3 regions of the Robbsia andropogonis genome follow, and region 2 is predicted to be linked to each of the others. Evidence: predicted binding sites of a transcription regulator. Region 2 holds the regulator's gene; each other region holds the start of a gene.
The links. Region 2 encodes LexA, which represses DNA repair genes until DNA is damaged. Its sites were predicted from a motif close to ACTGTATNNNNATACAGT; they were not measured.
Positions count from the first base shown of each region.

Region 1: a site for LexA is predicted at 3,337-3,354, ahead of recA (recombinase RecA). Genes of this name have one in related genera too.
Region 3: a site for LexA is predicted at 2,845-2,862, ahead of imuA (translesion DNA synthesis-associated protein ImuA). Genes of this name have one in related genera too.

Region 1 is NZ_CP139170.1:2,977,507-2,982,905, forward strand. Features, by position in the region: gene sucC (ADP-forming succinate--CoA ligase subunit beta) at 1-752, opposite strand, end outside; gene recX (recombination regulator RecX) at 1,495-2,127, opposite strand; gene recA (recombinase RecA) at 2,128-3,210, opposite strand; gene SJQ66_RS26445 (response regulator) at 3,454-4,200, shown strand; gene SJQ66_RS26450 (sensor histidine kinase) at 4,200-5,399, shown strand, end outside.
Region 2 is NZ_CP139170.1:1,934,844-1,940,242, forward strand. Features, by position in the region: gene SJQ66_RS22090 (hypothetical protein) at 1-396, opposite strand, end outside; gene SJQ66_RS22095 (hypothetical protein) at 1,190-1,444, shown strand; gene SJQ66_RS22100 (hypothetical protein) at 1,591-1,743, opposite strand; gene SJQ66_RS22105 (hypothetical protein) at 2,061-2,465, opposite strand; gene lexA (transcriptional repressor LexA) at 2,478-3,221, opposite strand; gene SJQ66_RS22115 (asparaginase) at 3,507-4,646, shown strand; gene SJQ66_RS22120 (ATP-binding protein) at 4,633-5,399, opposite strand, start outside.
Region 3 is NZ_CP139167.1:110,837-116,235, reverse strand. Features, by position in the region: gene SJQ66_RS11460 (error-prone DNA polymerase) at 1-727, opposite strand, end outside; gene SJQ66_RS11455 (Y-family DNA polymerase) at 734-2,191, opposite strand; gene imuA (translesion DNA synthesis-associated protein ImuA) at 2,121-2,819, opposite strand; gene SJQ66_RS11445 (hypothetical protein) at 3,708-4,151, opposite strand; gene SJQ66_RS11440 (Tn3 family transposase) at 4,611-5,399, opposite strand, start outside.

The sequences.
Region 1 (5,399 bases), 1.0 Mb from region 2:
GCGAGGTCGAATTTCGACGCTTCGATTTCGGCCGGATCTTCTTCGTCCAGATCGCGATATGCAACAATTTCCGGGTGACGGAACAGCGCGTTGGAGTCGAAGTTGAATTTCGCGTCCAGGGCGATCACGTCGCCGCTACCGGTGATGACCAACGGATTGATTTCCGCCAGCGATGCATCTGTCGCCAGGAAGCCTTTATAGAGGCCATGCAGGATCGCGCGCGATTGCGCCAACGAACCTTGCGGTACACCGATTTTCGTCGCCAATGCATCAGCGTCGGCATCGGTCAGACCGGTCTTTGGATCGACAACCAGCTTATGGATCGCGTCGGGCGTCTTTTCCGCGACTTCTTCGATGTCCATGCCGCCTTCCGACGATGCCATGAAGACAACTCGTTGCGTCACACGATCAACAATCAGGCTGACATACAGTTCCTTCTTGATGTCCGCGCCTTCTTCGATCAGCAGGCGGCGCACTTTCTGGCCTTCCGCGCTGGTCTGGTGCGTCACCAGTTGCATGCCGAGGATCTGGCCCGCGTACTCACGCACCTGATCCAACGACTTCGCCACCTTGACGCCACCGCCCTTACCGCGTCCGCCGGCGTGGATCTGAGCCTTGACAACCCAGACCGGGCCACCAAGCTTCTCGGCGGCCTTGACTGCATCATCAACGCTGAACACGGCCTCACCGCGCGGCACGGCGACGCCGAACTTGCGCAGAATGTCCTTGCCCTGGTACTCGTGGATCTTCATGCGTGATTACCTTCCGTCTAAGAGTGGATGTAAAGTCGGTCCGCCGATACCCGTCGCGCGAATAGCGACCCTGATCCGTTTCACGTGTAATACGTGAACTCGGCTCAACGCGATTGCCCAATCGGCAACGGATACGATGGCGGAAAAAAGGGAACGAATCGATAAAGGACTACGGCGCACATGCCATCCTTGGCGATCAGACGCCGGGGACGATGGCGCGCGATTGCGATCGCCAGGAGCCGCTTGCCCGGAATGAATCGGGTAAATCATCGACGCGGACTGTCGATCCCGAAGACGCCGTCGCACGCTGATGGGTGCGTTCAGGCCATGTGGACTGGAAACGCGACGCACTGAAAACACAGCAGCGGTTATCGCCAGACAGCGATCGACCCGGACGGCCGCAACCGTCCCTCGGGTCGAACGACATCGCGTAGCGGTACAGGAATGCACCATGCGTAGGCAGAAAACGGGATCAAAAGATTCCGCATTCTAGCATAGGGCAATCCCGAGTCCGGACGAGCAAAGGCCGGCCAGAACACAGGACCCGCGATCGCACGATAAGATCAGCGCGCTATTTTTGCACACCGGCCAGAACAGTGACATGTGACAAAGCGCCGCTGTAAGGTGAACACCGTACAAAAAAACGAACTGGAATAAGCGCTTGCGATATTTCGTCGTAGCGATGTCACACCACTGAAAGCTTGTCACCAGATGGCGAAATCAGTGCATTACCAACAATAACTTATTCCAACAAATCATCTTCATCTGCATTGAGCAGGCAACGAATAACATCCAGCGAAAAGCCGCGAGCTGCGAGAAATCGGGCCTGTTTTGCTCGAGCCTGCGGAGAATCCGGCAATGTGCCAAATTTGCGTTGCCACACGGCGCGGGCGCGGGCGGGTTCCGTTTCGCGCAATGCATCACGGACATTGGCCAACTGATCCGGCGCGATGGCATGCTGCTTGAGCTCCCCTACAATCCTTGAGGTGCCAAAGCGGGCGGCCTTACGATGCACGACGCTCTCGGTGAATCGGCTGTCGGACAGCCATCCTTCTCGCTCCAGTGCGTCGAGGAGGACGGGCAACGGATCGTCTTCGTTGTCCCCTTGCATTTCCGCCGCGAATGGCGCCAGCTTACGTGTCAATTCGATGCGACTGTGCTCACGACGGGACAAATACTCCAGCGCGCGGCCCCTCAGACTACGCAGCGGCCGCTTCGACTTGCAAGGGTCCGCCGCAGCGTCAAAATCGGATGCGGAAAAGCCATCGGGCACGTTGCCAGAGAGCGGTTCTCCCGCCGACATGCCCGATGGCTCCGATCCGCCAGACGTCGTGGTCGAGGCAGTGCGCCGACCACGTGAAAACCCGCTGCGCATTTATTCTTCGTCAAGCACGTCGGCCTTGGCGGCCGTCTTAGCCGGCGCCGAACCCGGCAATAACTTGATGCCCAGCTTCTCACGCACGCGGTTCTCGATTTCGAAAGCAATGGCCGGGTTCTCGCGCAGGAACTCTCGCGCATTGTCCTTGCCCTGTCCAACGCGATCGCCGTTATAGCTGTACCACGCACCGGCTTTCTCGACGATCTTGTTCGCGACGCCCAGATCAATGACTTCGCCTTCGCGCGACGTACCTTCGCCGTACAAAATGTCGAAAATCGCTTCACGGAACGGCGGCGAGACTTTGTTCTTGACGACCTTTACCCGCGTTTCGTTGCCGATCACTTCATCGTTCTTCTTGATCGAGCCGATACGACGAATATCCAGGCGCACCGACGCATAGAACTTCAACGCGTTACCACCCGTGGTTGTTTCCGGGCTACCGAACATTACGCCGATCTTCATCCGAATCTGGTTGATGAAGATCACCATGCAATTGGTCTTCTGGATCGTACCCGTCAGCTTACGCAGCGCCTGGGACATCAGCCGTGCCTGCAGACCCGGCAGCGAATCGCCCATTTCGCCTTCGATTTCAGCCTTCGGCACCAACGCGGCCACCGAGTCGATGACAATCAGATCAACCGCACCGGAACGCACCAGCGAATCAGTGATTTCCAGCGCCTGTTCGCCGGTGTCCGGCTGCGAGATCAACAATTCGTCCAGGCGCACGCCCAGCTTTTGCGCATAGATTGAATCCAGCGCATGTTCCGCATCAACGAACGCGCACGTTCCACCAAGCTTTTGCATTTCCGCAACCACTTGCAGCGTCAACGTGGTCTTACCCGACGATTCCGGCCCGTAGATCTCGATCACCCGGCCGCGCGGCAGACCGCCGACACCCAACGCGATATCGAGCCCGAGCGAACCCGTTGACACCACCTGGATGTCGGCAGGCTTATCGTTCACGCCCATCTGCATGATCGACCCTTTGCCGAACTGCTTTTCGATTTGGGCCAGCGCCGCGGCCAGCGCCTTGCTTTTATCGGCAGTCATGCTGTTCGAGCCTTTCTTGCTATCTTCCATGAATCGTCCTTTGCTATGATGGGACGTCAGCGACGACGCCACGTCGATCCGCGCTGCCCGGATAAAACCGGGGCAAAACCGCGAGGGTACAACGTGTCGCCGCCCGCAAGCGTCGATATGAATGATACTGTATAAAAAAACAGTGCGTCTGGCAAGTCGAAAGCGCAATGAATGCGTGTCGACCCGTCCGCCGCGCCCGTCTCGTACGCTTGATCCGTAATACCGCGTGCCGCCAGGAGACCGATGCGCATTCTAATAGCCGAGGATGACAGCATACTCGCCGATGGCCTGACGCGGACCCTCCGCCAGGCGGGCTATGCCGTGGATCATTTCGATAACGGCGGTGACGTCGATCGTGCCCTGGCACTCCAAGCCTACGACCTGCTGATCCTGGATTTGGGCTTGCCAAAATTGTCCGGGCAGGAGGTCTTGCGCCGCTTGCGCGCCCGCCAAGGTGCCAATGCCACCTTGCCCGTCTTGATCCTGACCGCCGCGGACAGCGTCGAGGATCGCGTGAGCGGGCTCGATCTGGGCGCGGACGACTATATGGCCAAGCCCTTTGCCTTATCCGAGCTGGAAGCACGCATTCGCGCGTTAACCCGGCGCGGTGCCGGTGGCGGTGCCGCCATCATGCGGCACGGCCCCCTTGCTTTCGACCAGGTGGGAAGGACCGCGACGCTGAACGGCAACATGATCGAATTGTCCGCACGTGAAATCGGCTTGCTTGAAGTGTTGCTGCAACGCGTCGGCCGATTGGTATCGAAAGAGCAATTGGTCGATCACCTGTGCGAATGGGGTGATGAAGTCAGTACGAATGCGATCGAAGTCTATATGCACAGGCTGCGCAAAAAAATCGAACCGGGTGGCGTGCGTATCAACACCGTTCGCGGCATCGGTTACTGCCTGGATCGACCGCCGCAAGCGGACGCCGCATCGTCGTCGCCCGCACCGACGCCCGCCACGCCTGCCCGTAACGACGCATACCGCTAATGTCCTACCAAGGACCTGGGACGATGCGCCATGCTGCGGATAAGGGGGCAACCCCGGCGGAAACCGCACCGACGCCGGCATGGACCAACGCGCCTGCTCCGTCGGAGCAGGACCCGTTCCCCTCAACCCCGCCCGCCGCTGCGCGTAATGCGCGCTCCCTGCTTGCGGAAATCCTGGACTGGATGCTGGCGCCACTTTTGATGCTCTGGCCGCTGAGCATCGCCGTCACCTGGTTGATCGCCAAATCCATTGCCGGCGCGCCTTTCGATCATGCGCTGGAACGGCGGCTTGCGGTACTCGCGCGGCAAGTACACCAGGCCGGCCCCGTCGCGTTGGCACCACTGCCCGCCATCGACGCGGATTGGTTGCTCGACGACCCCGACGACACAGTGCTATTCCAGGTCCGTGATACCGAAGGCCGGGTGCTTGCCGGTTCACCACAATTACCTGACCCTCAACTATCGCGCCCCGCCCCCGCAGGTAGCCCGGTAGGTGGCTCCATGGAAGGTATGGCCAATGCCGACGATGAGGCACTCGTTGATGCGAATGCAACCGGCACTGGTGCGATGCCCGGTGTTGTAAGGATGCGAGACGTGGTCGCGGGTGGGCGCGCGATGCGGCTTGCCTGGACGAGCGCCATCGCGCCCGATACCGCTACTGCTACGCCCCCCCCGTCGGGACATGCGGTCGCGCGGGCTCTGGCTGCGGACGATGTTCTTACCTTGCCCCGCACATCGGCCGCCACCGGCACGCCCGAGAGATTGGTGGCCCCACCCGACGTGGCTGGCGTAGCCTCCCATGCTCGCACACGGATACTGGTGATCCAGGTCGCTGAAACGCTCAATAAGCGCAACGCGCTGGCAAATGATGTGATCAAAGGGGTCATACTGCCGCAGTTGATCATTCTGCCAATCGTGATCCTGCTGGTCTGGTTTGGCCTGACGCGCGGTTTGGCTCCGCTTCACGTGTTGCAAACTCGCATCAGGAAGCGCGATCCCGATGATCGATCGCCGTTGATGCCCGGCGACGCGCCAACCGAACTTGCGCCGCTTTTATCCTCATTCAATGAATTACTGGGCAGGCTCGACGCCAACACGACCGCGCAGAAGCGTTTCATCGCGCAGGCGGCACATCAGATGAAAACGCCGCTGGCGGGGTTGCGCATGCAAGCCGAAATTGCGTTGCGCCATCCGGTGCCG
Region 2 (5,399 bases):
CACGAATTGTGATCCGACGTGCAATTCTGGGGTAAACGCAATGTCGCTCAATACGTACCGATCCGCTGGCCCTGCCGAGTCGATATCACTGACGCCGTCGTCAACGACGACTTCCGGATAGGCTCCCATCAACGTGGCCCGTACCGAGTTAATGATTGCGTCGCCCGATTTGGACATAAACCAATAACCGGCGCAATTTCCGCCAGGGCGAAAGGCGGTCTTGGCACCTCGCAAATCCGTGGGAACGACGACAATGGCCTTTGGCGCCAGCCCAGGACCCGGTTGTGCAAGCATCGCTGCCTGTTGATAGCCTATCGGGACATCGATACATCCGCTTATCGCCAACGCCGCCGTTATCGCAACGGCGGCGTTCCTACCGCGTTTATGCAATGGCATACACCGTGGCATTGTTTCTTTTTTCAGCGGGGATGCGGCCCGCTGCGTTACATATTGCATTTCCGGAATAGGTGGAGTCGGCATAAGTCTCTAAATAATGCTGCCCATTGGCGACGCGTTGCATAAAGACCCACGCGTGCGGCATTCTCGTCTAGGCGATATTACCGTCGGTCTCAACGCACGCAGTTGACTTCGTGCAGTCCAGTGTTCGCTTCAGTGCTCGTATGACCCCTCAGCGTTGCGCCCGCGTTCATTAGCAAGGCGGCCAAGCGGATTCAATAAAAAAGCCATTCGATTATGGCATGTCGCGTCTTACGACGTCGGGAATACCCGATAAGAAGTGGTTACAAGCATAAGAGCACGGCTTCAACACCACGGTGTATCTTCGTACAGTACGCGTAACGAGACAGTTGAACGCATGACGATGACCTGAAAGGTGTCGCTTGTAGTGAAATAATCTACAAATAAACGCTCCAAATAACCTTCATTCTGCTTTCAACCGAGCAAATGCGTCTCACTTTTCGTGTGGCTGCGTGGCAATTGTGTAAAAACCCGTAGTATCGTAAGCAACATCGTAGCAATTACGCCTCTGAAGAAAGACGCGTAGGCTGAATGGAGTTCCCCTTGTCCTGAGACTACAGCGGGCTGTCATCGGGTTTGTAAAGACAGCAACTTCGGCGTAGTTGCTGCGTGGCGAAGTCAGGATGTCGCTATTTAAATTGGATACGCAAGCAGCTATGTCGGCCTGTTCAGGGTGACGATGGACATCCCGGAACCTCCTGGAGCAAAACGGATGAAGCAAGAAGCCCTCATTGATGCGTTCGACCAAGCCGGCGCGATTTCCGGCGACGCAGTCAAAGCGCTGACAGTCGAATGGGCCCTATGGCTGGCGGGGAATTGGGAGCGTATCCCGCCGGCGGACCGAGGCATGATGGTAACCGTCGGTGGTGTCTTGTTTGATAAGGGAGCGACTTATGAAAAAGGCTTCATACCTCCCGCAAAACCGGCTATAAATGTACTGCCGATACGAGATGGCCGGTCAAGCTAACAGGCGCGAATCGCTGGATGAGGTGGGGCGCCGCGCCAAGGATACGACTTGCCGACAAGCGCTATAAACGCAGACCGCGGGCTAATTCAAAGTGTTGTTTTAGCAAACAAATCGTGCATGCTGCGATGCGTCAGACTGGTACTGTCTCAGCCAACCGGTGGCTCATCTGTTTTCTTATCGCGCAGGTCGTTTGGCGCCATTTTTCGATTTCCATCATCTCGGTGAGGCAGTGCGCTATCCCGGTTGTCGCTGTGCGTCGTTGGGTTTGGCTTCTCAGGAGATTGCTTGTCTTCGCTCATACTATCCTCCACTTCAGGTACTTCAAAACGCAAAATTGCGTATTTTCGAACACACGCTGGGTGCCACTTTTCTGTCTCTCCAATAGAACGTCCGATAGGGCGAACAATCAGCAAACAGAAACAAATCCGAGTTAGCTTTGCAAGCGCATGACTAAGCTACCTTGTAGATAGGCAAAAACCGTACCTGAGCTCCCATTATTGTTCACGCCAGTAGGGGGATTCTTTGCACCTATGTTTAAAGTGCATTGTCTAATTTCTACATTAATGAGGAATGCGAACAGAATAGCGCTTGAGGGCCAGGGTATATTCGGCAATGTTTAGCCGGCTGCAAGCGTTGCGACAGCTACAAGACCACCCCTCGATGCTAAGGCCGCGCGCTCATCTGCGATGCACCGGTCAATCATCCGGCAAATTGCATCTATATTACCCACCATCGTCATCCCACTGGTACGGCGATAGACGCGTACGGTAGGGCGGGGAGTCGCCGCCGCGACGGCTTGCACAGTCGGACGTAGTGCCGCAGTACGGGCGACAACAGCCCCTGCATTCATCGACTGATGCGAGGGTGTGACATCCGAATCTCGATTGACAAGGACCGGTGCCGTGGCACGTGCCGCCAGATTCGCTTTGTCGCGACATGACAGGCGACCGCGGTCTGCACGCAGGCGGCCAAAGGCGTGAATGGTGCTATCGACAGAAAACAAGCGAACGAGCCTAGACATGATGTATCTCCTTCAAAGGGGCGTCGGTCGAATAAGTCCTACCGCAATCCCTTCGAGTGCAAAGTCGGACCGTTCACGGTCAACGACAATCGTCGGGTAATCAGGATTTTCAGCAAGCAATGCAATACCCTCCGGTATGCGTTTCAATCGTTTCACAGTCACTTCGTCACCGAGACGGGCTACGACAATTTGGCCGTCGCGGGCATCGTTTTGACGCTGTACTGCAAGTAAATCACCATCCAAGATGCCGATGTCTCGCATACTGAGGCCACGCACCTGTAACAAATAATCCGGACGATTGCTGAATAAAGTCGGATCACATTGGTACTGTTGCAAAACGTGTTCCTGAGCCAAGATCGGACTTCCCGCCGCAACGCGTCCAATTAGCGGCAAAGACAACGCGGTGGCCTGAGACAGCATGCCCGCGAGTGCAACGCCCCCTCGCGGCGAGGAACGGTCTATATCTCTTGGCAACACTCCCGCCGATTCCGGCCGGGGCCGAGTTGCTGCGCGTTCATCCGTGAACGCGGCGCTGTCGTCGGTGTTTTGAACGATGCGAATGCCCCGTGACGCTCCCGGCGACAACACGATTACCCCTTTGCGCGCCAGCGCACGTAGATGCTCCTCCGCCGCATTGGCCGAACTGAAGCCGAGCGCCGTGGCAATTTCGGCGCGCGTTGGTGGAAAACCGCTGCGTTCGATTGCCTGGACGACCAGATCGAATACTTGCTGTTGGCGCGCGGTAAGCTTGAGCATGTCTCGATTTCCTGTATGCGATACTGTGATTCTATACAGTATTTTTTTTGACGCAACTATTTTCGCGGAATCCGTTGGAAAGGGTTGCGCGTCGCGCGAAAGCGACGTACGTGACACGGTACGATAAATCCGCACGAGGCAAATGGAAGCGCCTACGCAAAGGTGGCCACGGCCACGTTACATCGTTCGCGTTGTCTGGCACACTGCCGCCCTGATATGCACCGCTCGCGCGCGCCGTCGCCGCGTTTCCGACTTGACCGCGATGTGATCCAAGGACTTTTCCTAATGACCGACGCTTCTTCACGCACCGATGGCGCTCTGCCAGCTCATTCCTCTATTACGAACGCCACGCCGACGCCTCGCACCGGATGGGCCGCGCTGCCGCGGATCGTGGTGCTAACGACCGGCGGCACCATCGCTGGCGCCGCCGCGTCGGATAGTGAGTCGCTACGTTACGCGGCCGGTGCGCTGGGTGGTGACGCACTCGTCGGTGCCGTGCCGGCATTGGCACGTATTGCCACAATCGAGACCATCGCGGTGGCATCGATCGACAGCAAGGATGCGGACCCGGCATTCTGGTGCACACTCACGGCGGTCGTGCGCGCCACGCGCGCGCGCGATGATGTCGATGGCATCGTAATCACCCACGGCACCGACACGTTGGAAGAGACAGCGTATTGGCTGGATCTGCTTCTGGACGATGGCAAGCCCATCGTGTTGACGGCAGCCATGCGGCCGGCCACGGCGCTATCCGCGGATGGCCCGGCGAATCTGTTCGACGCGGTCACGTTGGCGGGCACGTGCACGGCGAAGGGAAAGGGCGTTTTGGTCACGCTGCAGAATCGCGTCCACGCGGCGCGCGATGTGATCAAGATCAGCAGTCATGCGTTGGATGCCTTTGTATCGCTGTCTGGTGGTCCGTTGGGATGGGTGCAAGACGGACGCGTTGGCTGGCTGCGCGAAGCGGCAGAAGGACATCCGGCGGACGCTGCGACCAAGATCGAGCCGGGCGCGGCGCGCGCGGCGGCGCTGTCAGATAAGGTGCGCACGAGCACTTTCATACCCACCATGCTGGCGGCGGTCGAGGTGGTCGCGCAGTATGCGGGTGCATCCCCCCGGCTGGTGGAGGCACTCGTTGCCGCGGGGGTGCGCGGCATCGTCGTCGCTGGAACAGGCAATGGTACGATCAACGCCCCGATGATGGCGGCGTTGCGACGCGCGACGGCAGCGGGCGTGGTAGTGGTCAGATCGAGCCGTGCTGCCGACGTGCGTGTCACGTTGAATGCCGCAGTCGACGACGAAGCAGCAGGTTTTGTCGCGAGCGGTTCGCTGAACCCGTACAAAGCGCGCATCCGGTTGATGTTGGCGCTTTCAGTGGGTGTGGCCGATCTTTCAACGTTACGGTTGTTCTTCAGTCAAGCGTAAGGGGCCGGCGGTCGGCGAGCGCTGCACGGATGGACTGCAACTCAGCCTCCACCGCGGTGCAGGCTCGGACGTAAAGCGCCTGCATCTCTTCCCAGTCGGGTTCCGCTGCTTCGGCGCACTGTGCAATGATCGTGCTGCAGGCATCGACGAAGCGATGCAGCGCCAGCATTGCGGCCGGCCCTTTGTTATGGTGCGCGATGTCGCGTATGCGCTGCGCATCCTGCGCATGCACGGCGTCGGAAAAGGTCGGAAGGGATTTCATCACGCCCTGTTCGAAGATGTCGATCAATTTGCGCGCAAATTCCGGATCGCCAAGTGCGATCGTCATGACGGTCTCGTCTGCATTCGACGCGATCTTTCGCGGCGTGTCGGGCGGTGCCGCGATGATAAAATGCGCGCGCAGTGTTGCCAACGTGACCGGTTTGGTCAGTCTGCCGCGCATGCCGCTGCGCAGGCATTCTTCCAGGCAACTTTCCGTATCGTCGGCGCTATATCCGATGACAGGCAATTGAGGCCATTGATCTGCGCAAGCGCGTGCCAATGCATAGCCATCTTGAATTGGCATATTGCAGTCGGTTATCACCGCATCGAACGCCACCGCCCTTTCAAGGGATGGTGGGTCAAGATACGCTAGCGCTTGATCCACGGTCGAGGTAGTTATGGGCGTAAGGCCAAGCTGTAAAAGCTGTGTGCTTAGCAACAATAGATTGGCTTCGTGATCGTCGACGATCAAGACGTGTGCGCCAGATTGCA
Region 3 (5,399 bases), on a different replicon from region 2:
GCTCGGCGTTGGGCTCCAGCGCATAGCCGCACTCGGCGATCGACTTGCGCAGTCGCGTAGCCGTGAGCGTGTCTTGAAGCGGCTTTCGGGAGCGCACGTGCATGTACACCCCGCCAAGCGCGACGATCTTCACACCGTACGCTGCGGCGGCGCTCTCGGCGCGCTCGCGCAGTAAATCGTCGTCTGGTCCGCCATGCAGTGCCAAGCCGATCCACAGTCGCGCGCCGAACGTGTCAAGGGCCCAAGCGACTTGCGCCAAAAACGCCTGGTCCACCTCTGCGGCACCAGGCGGAGTGCCGATGATCACGGTGCAGTCGGGAAGGGCGCGCAGATGGCCATAAGGGCGTGCGGGCCGTGCGAAGTCGTCCCGGCCAACCTGGTAGGTGCCTTTGTTCGCGCGCGTGCGCGCCATCGTGATGAATTCTGAGAGGTTGCCGTAACCCTCCCGGTTGCGGGCAAGGATCGTGAGTGAGGCATCGGGTTGACCATCCGGCCCGCTCAGTTGGAAATAGGCTCCGATCAACAGCGGCATCCCTGCCGCTTTCGCTTGCGCATGCGCGCGAACCACCCCCGCGAGCGAACACTCGTCCGTGATGGCCAAGGCCGTATAACCGAGTGCCTTGGCGCGCGTTACCAGTTCCTCGGCGTGCGATGCGCCGCGCAAGAACGAGAAATTCGTGAAGCATTGAAGCTCCGCGTAGGCGGGTAGGAAGACGGATGCGAGCATGGCGTTTTACCCGAACAGTCCGTGCAGGAACCAGCGTGGGTCGGTATCGTCGGAGAGACTGCCGCGTTCCCGATAGATCCAATAGCAGCGATGGTCGGCGCCCTGCGCGACGAAGTAGTCGCGCGCGGCGAATGGTTCGCTCCACCAGCCAGCCTCGATGCGCTCAGGCGCGGATGCCAAACGCAGCGCACTTCCGTAGAAGGGGCGGTGATTGCGGGTTTTAAGCTCGATCGGCTTGTCCAATAACCAAAGCGGGCGACGCAAGTGTTTCGCGGGCGCGATTGTCCCTGGGCGATGATAGGGAACCCACCGGTTGGCGACCTCTGGTCGATGATCGGCAATCGGTGCGGGCCTGCGCAACCGCTCCTCGCCAAGGCGCGCTGCGAGCAGCTCGATCAGGCGCGCGTGATCGGCGGGAGTGCCGCCGGGCTCAGGAAAGAGCGAGTCGCTCAGTTGCTCGGCAGCTCGAACATCGTCAACGCGCAAGCGCAGCACAATCGCTGGCGCCGGCAGTTCGGTGCGCTCAATGCGCTCTTTGATCAAGCGCTGGATACGGGTGGTCTCGTTGGCCGGCTCGGCGAACATCACCTTGATTTCTGTCGGCGCGACCGCGTCTCGCCCGCGCTCATGCTCAAGCAGTATGGTCAAAGCGGTAATCGCCCGAAAACCCGAAGCCAGCCAACCGGTCAATTGGACCACAAGGGCTTGCGCGTAGCAGGCGATCAGATCGGCGCGATCCGTGCGATCAGGTAGCTCCTGCTTTGCGTCGAAGGTCGGCGGCGGTATCAGCCACCCAAAGCCTTCAGGGACGGCGCCAACGGCGCGATCAAGCGCCAGTAAGAGGCCCGGATCAGCACGACGCGACAGCCCTGCGCGCGGCAGGCGCAGTACCGCACCCAAGGTGTGGCATCCGACGCCTGCTAACCAAGTTGCCGCCGGTCGCGCCTGTGGCAACAGCGCGACCGGCAAGGGTGTGATTTTGCGACGCAACGACGTCTCGCTTAGCGCAATTTGCGCGCGCCTGGCGAGAAGCCACGCCCCGGTACCGGTCGGCGAGAGCGCCACGCGGCCCGTCAGCGCGAGCACTTTGACAGTGTCGATCACGTGCCTGCGTAGCGCTCGGATGCCGCCGAACAGGCGCAAGCTCGCCCCGATATCCATTAACACCGTCGCCTCGCTTGCAAGCGTCACCTGCGGCGAGAAGCGCAGCAGTGCCATCCCAAGGGCCTGCAACACCGCGGCCTCGCGCAGCTCATCGCGCTCGACTAGGGTGACGTGAGGCGCGAGCGTGAGCGCGCCGGCGCGCCGCATGCCTGGGTGCACGCCTGCGTCACGTGCCGCGCGGCTTACCGCAAGCACGCTCTCGCGCTCAAGCACAACCAGACCGGCGCCATCAGGCGTCCAGGTCGGCCGATACGCTTCGAGGCAGAGGTAGGGGAGATGTACGCCGATCCACAGGCGCATGACGCTTGCTCGCAAAAGGTGAGGGGTAAAGCGGCACGAAAAGCGGCTCGTCGCGCGTGGGGCCACGCCGCTTCAAGAAAAACACGGACACGCCATCGGGCGCGGGCTCAAGGCGCAGCCGCAGCGGCGAGGGCGAGGCCAGATTGGCTGCATTCAATGGCCGGATCATAAAAAATGCCGTCTCGCTGGTTTGTGCGGCCAGATGCAGTCGTCTCAACGCTTCGGAGCGCACTTGTGGTTGCCAAAACAACAGCGCACCGGCGGTGCCGGCCCTTAAAATCTGCTCGGTCGACCACAGCGCGTCGGCTAAGGTTTGCGGTTCGACCAAGTGGAGCCCGCCTGTCGGTACGCCCCAATTGGCAAGGGCCTGCATGCTCGGGCTATGGGGCGGCGAGACGAAGAAAATGGGACGGGCTCCCAGGGAGGTCAACGCGGGCTGCAGCAGCCGCACCTCGCCGACTCCTGCGTGTGGAGTAAGTAGATCGACCAAAGTGCCGACGGGCCAGCCACCACCCGGCAATTCGGTATCCAGATGCGCATGTCCTGACGCCAGGCAGCGCGTGGCACCCCGGCCAAGGGAGGAGGCCCGCCACAGCGCTGGATGAATGGATTCGGGGGCGACAATCATGATGATCGGAGCGCTAGGCAATAAGGCTGTATGGATGCACAGTATCATTCACGTTTGGGATTTTGGCAAACGCCACGCGGGAAGCGTCGTCAATGTGATGAAACTGGATGGCGCGATGCCGTAATTTTTACGGATGCGGTACCGTGTCATTCGCCGGAATGGCTTGCTCGCGATGCGGTAGTTGCGCAAATGCGCGTCCCAAAAACGCAATACCCTAAAAGCAATATCAAACAACTGATGAGCGGCGACAGCGGGCAAACCCATAAAAAGCGCGGATCTTTACGTGAAGAGATGCCCGTTGTCACCCGCTGGATCGACGAGATGCGCGCGGCATTTGGTGCGGATACGATCGATCAGGCGATCCGATCTGGGGTAGGGGGAGAACCCACGTTCTACGCGAGAGAAAACGGGCGAGAGTTGGGCGTGAAATGTCCTCCCTCCCGCTTTGACGGTTTGCCGAGGATTTCGTCCCTTGATCGCGGCTGGTGCCGTGGTTGTCATGGCGAGTGTGTTGGTACTGCTCGCGAATGTGAGCGCTCACCAGCGTCTGCGGATTTTTGAAACAATAAGGGCACTCGGGTTCTAAACGCCGTAGTATTTTTCTCGCTCCTTCGAATCTAGCGAGTCTGTAAGCTCGTGGTGCAATAGCGAAATTGCGCGTCCGAGCACCTCGGCCTCTGATATTCCAAACCACTTCGCAAGCAGTTCGAGATCCATCCAACGTGAGGGATCAAGCGTGAATGATCTGCGACGAGCCGGACTACGTCCCAGCGACACTGTTACGAGATAAGGTTCTGGACCTGTTAGGCTAAAAGTGCCCAACGCCCATAAATGGAAAATCCCCCTGTACCTCCTGCCAGACAAGGCTTTCGGGAGGACGTATCGGGTTTACGGGCGCTGAACCTGGGTGCGAAGGTTTTCGATCCGCAGCGCCATGGGCTCAAAGATGGCGCGCATCGTTTCCCGGGAGACTTCCGGGACATCGGCCTGCAGCAACAGGGCAGGCAATTGCGCAAGCAAGGTGGTCCACTGCTGCCAGGTGTGCTCCAGCAGTTCGGCCTTCACCCAGAGATCGCGCTGCGGACGGGCATCGAGAATCGTCTGGAACTCGCGCTCGAGCGTCGCGCCGTCCGAGAGAAGGCGCAGGACGGTGGGCTTGATGGAATCAGGCAGCTCCTGTCCGGACTTTGTCCTGCCGGCATCCTTGAGCCATGCCTGCTCGAAGAGCTCGCCATAGCGGTACAGGCCTGGGTACGTCTGGCACAGCGACACGAGCAGTTCGTTGGAGGTGGTGTTCCAGAGCCGTTGCAGCTCGGGCGTATAGGCAGCCATATGCGCAAGCAGGCTGCGCCGCGGATGCCGTTTGCTTCAAGTTGACGCACGCGCTGGTCGATCGCGGCGGCGATCCGGTGCTCGTCGGCAAATCTTCGCTCCTTGCCGGGCACCTGAATCTGCCCCGTTGCAATACCTGAGGCAACCGTTTCAACGATTTTCGCATAGCGATAGAAGCCGGCAAACTCACGCGCCAGAAGATTGATGGCGGCGTTTTCCAGCTCCGTCATCAGGCGATGGAAGTCAGGCATATGGTCGACCATTGCCGCCATGATCTCCGCTTCGTCCAGCCCTGCGGCCTGGAAACGTTGCATCTGCGCGTCGATGCGCTCAGCGAGCTCCCGCTGTTGCGGTGTAATCGATGCAGCAGCCTCGTTTGCCCGGCGTTTTGCCTCACCCATGCGATTCTCCGTGATCGGTCCGCCGGACTTCCCGTGGGGCGAATGCTGCGCATGGCAGCTATACGTCCGGCCGTGTCTGCCCCGGCCGGGCAATCCTGCTCCACCACGCTGGATCGGCATAGAACGCGGCCAGCGCATCGATGTCGACGTTGGCACCGCCCGGCGTGAACTCGAATGCCCCGAACAGGTTGATGTGCTGCCAGGCGACGGGCGACATGCTGGCGATCAGCGCCATTGCGGCATCGTCGCTCGCGGCGCGCTTCTGCTCGTACACCCGCGAAAGCAATGCCGTGTTGTAGTGAATGATCGCATTGGCAATCAACCGCGAGCATTCATTCCAGATCTGCTGTTCAGCCTCTGTCTGCACGCGAAACCTGCCAGCGTTGACGAAGGCAATCGCACGGCGCAGGCGGTGATAGGCTTCGCCGCGGTTCAGGGCTTTCTGCACACTCTGGCGCAACCCGACATCATCGATGAATTCCAGAATGTAGAGCGTGCGGCACAGATTGTCGAGTTCCCACAGCGCCTTCTTTGTCTGGTTCTGGCGGGCATAATTGCTGAGCTTGCGTACGATGGTTGCCTGCGTCACATTCTTCTGCGCGAGCGAGGCCATGATGCGCTGGATGTTGGGCCACTCGCGGATAATCAGTTCGTCGTCGGACCTGCGCGACGGCCGGATCAGCCAGTCTTCATTGTAATGACCCGGCGGGTGACGGGCGACCAGGCGATCGATCTTTTTGTGCAGATTGCGATAGCGCGGCGCGAACTGGTAGCCGAACGTGAACAGCGTGAAGAAATTGACCTGATTCGTGCCATGCGTGTCGGTCGAGTGGCGATCGGGCTGGAT